Sporichthya polymorpha DSM 43042: one gene and its partner. The protein of the gene in region 1 interacts with the protein of each later gene in a pairwise test. Links are inferred from orthologs where the notes say so. Each region holds a gene or a part of one and is shown in the gene's direction. Other genes may lie near its edges. The genes, in order: rpe and eno.

Region 1 (3,076 bases):
GGTTGGGTCCGCCGTTGCCGGGGTCGCCCTCAGGACCGCCACCGCCGCCACCGGCGCCGCCCGGCGTCCCGCTGTAGGTGCCCCCGCCCCCGCCGCCGCCACCGGCCGCGAGCAGCGGCACCGCGACCTGCGGGAGCGTGGTGTGGGCCATCACGAACGACCCGCCTCCGCCGCCGCCCCCGCCGCCGCCGAACTGGTTGAACGGGTCGCAGACATCGGTGCTCGGGTCGAGCTGCACGGTGCCGCCGGGCGCCCCGCCGTTCACCCCACCGGCTCCACCGGTGATGCCGTTCGCGGACGAGCCGATTCCGCCGACGTAGAGGTCGAGCACCTGCCCGGGTTCGACGTTGAGGACCGCTCGAGCGGTACCGCCGAGGCCGCCCGGCGCGCCGGTCACGGTCCGGGCACGGGGGAGCGAGAGCGTGCCCTCGGTGCAGTCGCTCTGCTGGTCCGCATCGCCCGGTCCGCCGGAACCACCGCGGGCCCCGACGACGAGGTTGACCACGCCGGCGGGGACGGTGAAGACCGTCGCGATCGCCGAGGGTTCGGTGAACAGGCACTGGACGGCCCGCCCGCTCGCGGTGCACTCGGCGGGCAGCGGCGCGCGGGGTGCGGCGCCGGCCGGGGGAGCGGTCGTGGCCACGAGGAGCGGTACCAGCAGCGGACCGAGAATCCACGGCCGGGACGACCCACCGACCCTGCCCCGCATCACCCGCTGTGCCATGGCGATCCTCCCCGGTGGCGCTCAAGCTAGTCGAGACGTGCCCGTGTCATCAGGGTCCACACGAGCGATTCGCCACCAGGTAAGGGCATTTCCGGTCAAGAAGTCCGCACGGTGATCCGGCGGCGCGGTGAGATCCGGCTGTGGTCGCGGCCTCGCCCGCGACCGGTCTGCCGATACGCTCCCGGTCCCATGGGTGTGCAGATCTCGCCGAGCATCCTCTCGGCCGACTTCTCCCGGCTGGCCGAGGAGTGCGACCGCGTCGCCGGGGCGGCGGACTGGCTCCACGTCGACGTCATGGACAACCACTTCGTGCCGAACCTGACGCTGGGCCTGCCGATCGTCGAGTCGCTCCTCAAGCGCGTCAGCACGCCGGTCGACTGCCACCTGATGATCGCCGACCCGGACCGCTGGGCCCCCGGGTACGCCGAGGCCGGCGCCGGCTCGGTGACGTTCCACGTCGAGGCCGCCCACGCCCCGATCCGGTTGGCCCGCGCGATCCGCGCCGCCGGCGCCCGGGCCGGGATGGCGCTCAAGCCCGCCACCGACGTCGAGGGCTACGCCGACCTGCTGCCCGAGCTCGACATGGTGCTGATCATGACCGTCGAACCCGGTTTCGGCGGCCAGGCGTTCCTCGACGTCGTCCTGCCGAAGATTCGCCGAGCCCGCGAGCTCATCGCCGGCCGCGACCTCGACCTGTGGCTGCAGGTCGACGGCGGGGTCTCCGCGAGCACGATCGAGCGGTGCGCCGAGGCCGGGGCCGACGTGTTCGTCGCCGGGTCCGCGGTCTACGGCGCGGACGACCCGGCCGAGGCCGTGCGCCGGCTCCGCGCGCAGGCCGAGACCGCCACCGCGGCGGCGCCCTGGGCGAAGTCCGCCGAGTCCGCGGGTCCGGAGTAGGACCGATGGCGTCACCGGCCGAGTACGCGGCGATGCGCCGTGCCCTGGCGCTGGCCGGGCGCGGGCTCGGGACGACCAGCCCGAACCCGGTCGTCGGCGCCGTGGTGCTCGACATCGTCGGCACCGTGGTCGGCGAGGGCTTCCACGTGAAGGCCGGGAGCCCGCACGCCGAGGTCCTCGCGCTGGCCGCCGCCGGCTCGCGGGCGCAGAACGGCACCTGCGTCGTCACGCTCGAACCCTGCAACCACACCGGCCGGACGCCGCCGTGCGTCCAGGCCCTGCTGGACGCCGGCATCGCGCGCGTCGTCATCGCGGTCCGCGACCCGTTCGCGCCGGCGGCCGGGGGCGTCGAGGCCCTGCGCGCGGCCGGGCTCGAGGTCGAGGTCGGCGTCCTGGCGGCCGAGGCCGAGCGGGTCAACGAGGCCTGGCTGACCTCGGTCCGCGCCGGCCGGCCCTTCGTCACCTGGAAGTACGCCGCGAGCCTCGACGGTCGCTCCGCCGCCGCCGACGGCACCAGTCAATGGATCACCGGCCCCGCGGCCCGCGCCGACGTGCACCGGCTCCGCGCCGAGTGCGACGCGGTGCTCGTCGGCTCCGGCACCGTGCTCGCCGACGACCCGGCCCTGACCGTCCGCGACGCCCCGGTCCGCCACGGCCAGCCGCTGCGGGTCGTCCTCGACTCGGCCCTGCGCACGCCGCCGACCGCGCAGGTCCTCGACGACACGGCGCCGACGCTGATCTTCAAGGCCCCGGGTGCGGTGGACGGCGACCCGCGCCTGTACGAGGGCGCCAAGATCGTGACGGTCCCTCAGGCGCCCGATGGCACCGGCGTCGACCTGCACGCGGTCCTGGCCGAACTGCACTCCCGCCAGGTCGTCTCGGTCCTCCTCGAGGGCGGCCCGCGGCTCGCCGGGTCGTTCCTGGCGGCCGGTCTGGTCGACCGCGTCGTCGGCTACGTCGCCCCGGTCCTGATCGGCGGCGACGGTCTACCGGCCCTGGCCGGCCCCGGCGCCCCGACGATCGAGGCCGCCCGCCGTTTCCGGCTCGACGAGATCACCCCCGTGGGCCCGGACGTCCGCCTCGTGGCCCGGCCGGTGGTCCCGAGCCCGCCCCGCGAACCGGCCGTCGAGAATTCAGTGGAGAATTGAGCGATGTTCACGGGCATCGTCGAGGAACTCGGTGAGGTTCTCGGCCTCGAAAACCTGAGCGAGGACGCCGCGCGGCTGACGTTGCGCGGCCCGCTGGTCTGCGGCGACGCCCGGCACGGGGACTCCATCGCCGTCAACGGCGTCTGCCTGACGGTCGTCGACGTCGTCGACGGCGCGTTCACCGCCGACGTCATGAAGGAGACGCTCGACCGGTCCGCGCTCGGCGCCCTGGGCTCGGGCTCGCCGGTGAACCTGGAGCGGGCGGTGACGATGGCGACCCGCCTCGGCGGCCACCTCGTCCAGGGTC
Region 2 (3,157 bases), 3.7 Mb from region 1 along the record:
GCCCGAGCAGGTCCGGCGTGTGCTGGACGGCCTCGCCGCCGAGGCCCCGACCAACGACACGATCGTCGGCCTCGCCGAGCAGACGCTGGTCGAGACGACCGCGTTCGTGCGCGAGCACGACCTCGTCACCGTGCACGACGACCCGGTCGAGATCGTCGTCATGCCGGAGATCCACCGCGGCGTCGCGGTCGCCTACTGCGACCCGCCCGGCCCGCTGGAGACCGCGAACCTGCCGACGTTCTACGCGATCTCGCCGACCCCCGCCGACTGGCCGGCGGAGCGGGTCAGCTCGTTCTTCCGTGAGTACAACTGCCACATGCTGCGGAACCTCACGATCCACGAGGCGATGCCCGGGCACGTGCTCCAGCTCGCGCACGACCGTCGCTGCGTGGCGCCGACGAAGGTGCGCGCCGCGTTCTGGAGCGGCCCGTTCGTCGAGGGCTGGGCGGTCTACTCCGAGGAGCTGATGGCCCGTCACGGTTTCGGTGGCGACGCCCTGCGGATGCAGCAGCTGAAGATGCAGCTGCGGATGACGATCAACACGATCCTCGATGTCCGCGTCCACACGCGCGGGATGACGCAGGACGAGGCCATGGCGCTGATGACTGGCCGCGGCCACCAGGAGGAGGGCGAGGCCCACGGCAAGTGGCGCCGGTCCCTGCTCACCTCCACCCAGCTCTCGACGTACTTCGTCGGGTATCTCGGCGTGCGCGACCTGGTCGCCGAGGTCCGGGCCGCGGACCCGGGACGGGCGGAGCGCGAAGTCCACGACCGCCTGCTCGCCCACGGCTCGCCGCCCCCGCGGCACCTGCGCACCCTGCTCGGTCGGTAGGCCCCGCGGTGGGCGAATCGGGCGAAGGCGGACAATCGAATGAAGCATCTTCGTGTTCACCCGGAGCCGCCGGTGCGGCTCCGCCGTCGCGTTGCGAACGCTCGGTAGTGTCGTCAGCGCTGTCTGAAATGGAGTGACGAACGTGGCCACCATCGACGAGATCGTCGCGATCGAGATCCTCGACTCGCGCGGCAACCCGACCGTCGAGGTCGAGGTCGTGCTCGACGACGGCAAGGTGGGGCGCGCGGCCGTGCCCTCCGGCGCCTCCACCGGCGCCTTCGAAGCCGTCGAGCTCCGGGACGGTGGCGACCGCTACCAGGGCAAGGGCGTCCTGAAGGCCGTCGCCGCGGTCGAGGAGGAGATCCAGGACGCGCTGCTGGGCTTCGACGCCAGCGAGCAGCGCCTGATCGACCAGGCCCTGATCGACCTCGACGGGACGCCCGGCAAGTCGCGCCTCGGCGCGAACGCGATCCTCGGCGTCAGCCTCGCCGTCGCGCGCGCCGCCGCCGAGAGCGCGGAACTGCCGCTGTTCCGCTACGTCGGCGGCCCGAGCGCGCACGTGCTCCCGGTGCCGATGATGAACATCCTCAACGGTGGCGCGCACGCGGACACCAGCGTCGACATCCAGGAGTTCATGATCGCCCCGGTCGGGGCCGAGTCGTTCTCCGAGGCACTGCGCTGGGGCGCGGAGGTCTACCACTCGCTCAAGTCCGTCCTGAAGCAGCAGGGCCTCGCAACCGGCCTCGGTGACGAGGGGGGCTTCGCACCGGACCTGCCGTCGAACCGGGCCGCGCTCGACCTGATCGCGACCGCGATCGGGGCGGCCGGTTTCCGCCTCGGTGACGACGTTGTCCTCGCGCTGGACGTCGCCGCGACCGAGTTCCACTCCGACGGCGTCTACAACTTCGAGGGCCAGAAGCGCACCGCGGAGCAGATGGCCGAGTACTACGCGGACCTCGTCGCCAGCTACCCGCTGGTCTCGATCGAGGACCCGATGAACGAGGAGGACTGGGCCGGCTGGCACGCGCTCACCGAGCGCCTCGGCGACCGGGTCCAGCTCGTCGGTGACGACCTGTTCGTCACGAACCCGGAGCGGCTCGCCCGCGGCATCGCCGAGGGCACCGCGAACGCGCTGCTGGTGAAGGTCAATCAGATCGGCACGCTGACCGAGACCCTCGACGCCGTGAATCTCGCGCACCGCAACGGGTACCGCTGCATGATGAGCCACCGCAGCGGCGAGACCGAGGACACCACGATCGCCGACCTCGCGGTCGCGACCGACTGCGGCCAGATCAAGACCGGCGCCCCGGCGCGGTCCGAGCGCGTCGCGAAGTACAACCAACTGCTGCGCATCGAGCAGCTGCTCGACGACGCCGCCCGCTACGCCGGCCGGTCCGCCTTCCCGCGGTACCAGGGCTAGGTCTGACGTGAAGGTGCCCCGCCGCGCCGCCGCGCGACCGACGTCTCGGGACCGGGCTCGCCCGGCCGCGAGCCGCGGCGCTGCGCGGCCGGCGGTGCACAGCGGCCGGGCGCGGATCCCGGCCCAGGCCGCGCCGGTCGCGGTCACGCCGCCGGGCAGCGGCCCCCGCAGCTACTTCACACGGCGGGCCGCGGTGTTCGCGGCCGTGCTGTTCGTCGTCGCGATGACGGTGGCGATCCCGGCCCAGCGCTACGTCGCGCAGCGCAACAACATCTCCGACCTTCGGCAGCAGGTCGCGCAGGACACCGAGCGCGTCGCCGAACTCGAGAGGCAGGTCGCCGCGGCGAACGAGCCGTACGCGATCGAGCGCGAGGCCCGGCGCCGCCTGCACTACGTGATGCCCGGCGAGATGGCGTTCCGCGTCTCCGACCCGATGCTCGTGCAGAAGGAGCAGGAGGCCCGCGCCAAGGCCGAGGGCCCGTGGTGGGACCGCATGCTCGACTCCGTCGACGAGGCCGCGCAGCCCGTCAGCGAGCTGCCCACGGGGCGGGCGGCTCCGTGACCTCGGGCCTCGAGCCCGCCGACGCCGCCGTGGTGAAGGCCCAACTGGGTCGACCTCCGCGGGCCGCGGTCGGCGTCGCGCACCGGTGCCCGTGCGGGCTCCCCGACGTGGTGAAGACCAAGCCGCGCCTCGACGACGGCACCCCGTTCCCGACGCTGTACTACCTGACCTGCCCCACCGCCGCCTCGGCGATCGGGACCCTCGAGGCCTCGGGTCTGATGCGGGAGATGACGGCCCGTCTGGCCGACGACCCCGAGCTCGCGGGGGCGTACCAGCGTGCCCACGAGGCCTACCTCGCGACGCGGGACGAGATCGAGGAGGTCCCCGAGATCGCGGGCACCTC

What was found.
Region 2: the proteins of rpe (region 1) and eno interact in binary tests that used the Escherichia coli proteins (3 or more experiments, as listed by UniProt). The link is inferred for Sporichthya polymorpha DSM 43042 from one-to-one orthologs.

Annotation. Positions count from the first base shown.
Region 1 is NZ_KB913029.1:4,286,443-4,289,518, forward strand. What follows is about bases 4-2,767. They hold rpe (ribulose-phosphate 3-epimerase), read left to right. Parts: upstream 4-913; coding sequence 914-1,621; downstream 1,622-2,767. Other genes in these bases: SPOPO_RS34505 (hypothetical protein), read right to left, coding at 4-724; ribD (bifunctional diaminohydroxyphosphoribosylaminopyrimidine deaminase/5-amino-6-(5-phosphoribosylamino)uracil reductase RibD), read left to right, coding at 1,627-2,767. Also shown: more of SPOPO_RS34505, read right to left, coding at 1-3; more of ribD, read left to right, coding at 2,768-2,769; SPOPO_RS0120880 (riboflavin synthase), read left to right, coding at 2,773-3,076. UniProt on the Escherichia coli protein: Catalyzes the reversible epimerization of D-ribulose 5-phosphate to D-xylulose 5-phosphate.
Region 2 is NZ_KB913029.1:546,119-549,275, reverse strand. The notes cover bases 269-3,113. They hold eno (phosphopyruvate hydratase), read left to right. Parts: upstream 269-974; coding sequence 975-2,252; downstream 2,253-3,113. Other genes in these bases: SPOPO_RS0102730 (DUF501 domain-containing protein), read left to right, coding at 2,811-3,113; SPOPO_RS0102735 (FtsB family cell division protein), read left to right, coding at 2,260-2,814; SPOPO_RS0102745 (DUF885 domain-containing protein), read left to right, coding at 269-832. Outside these bases: more of SPOPO_RS0102745, read left to right, coding at 1-268; more of SPOPO_RS0102730, read left to right, coding at 3,114-3,157. UniProt on the Escherichia coli protein: Catalyzes the reversible conversion of 2-phosphoglycerate (2-PG) into phosphoenolpyruvate (PEP). It is essential for the degradation of carbohydrates via glycolysis.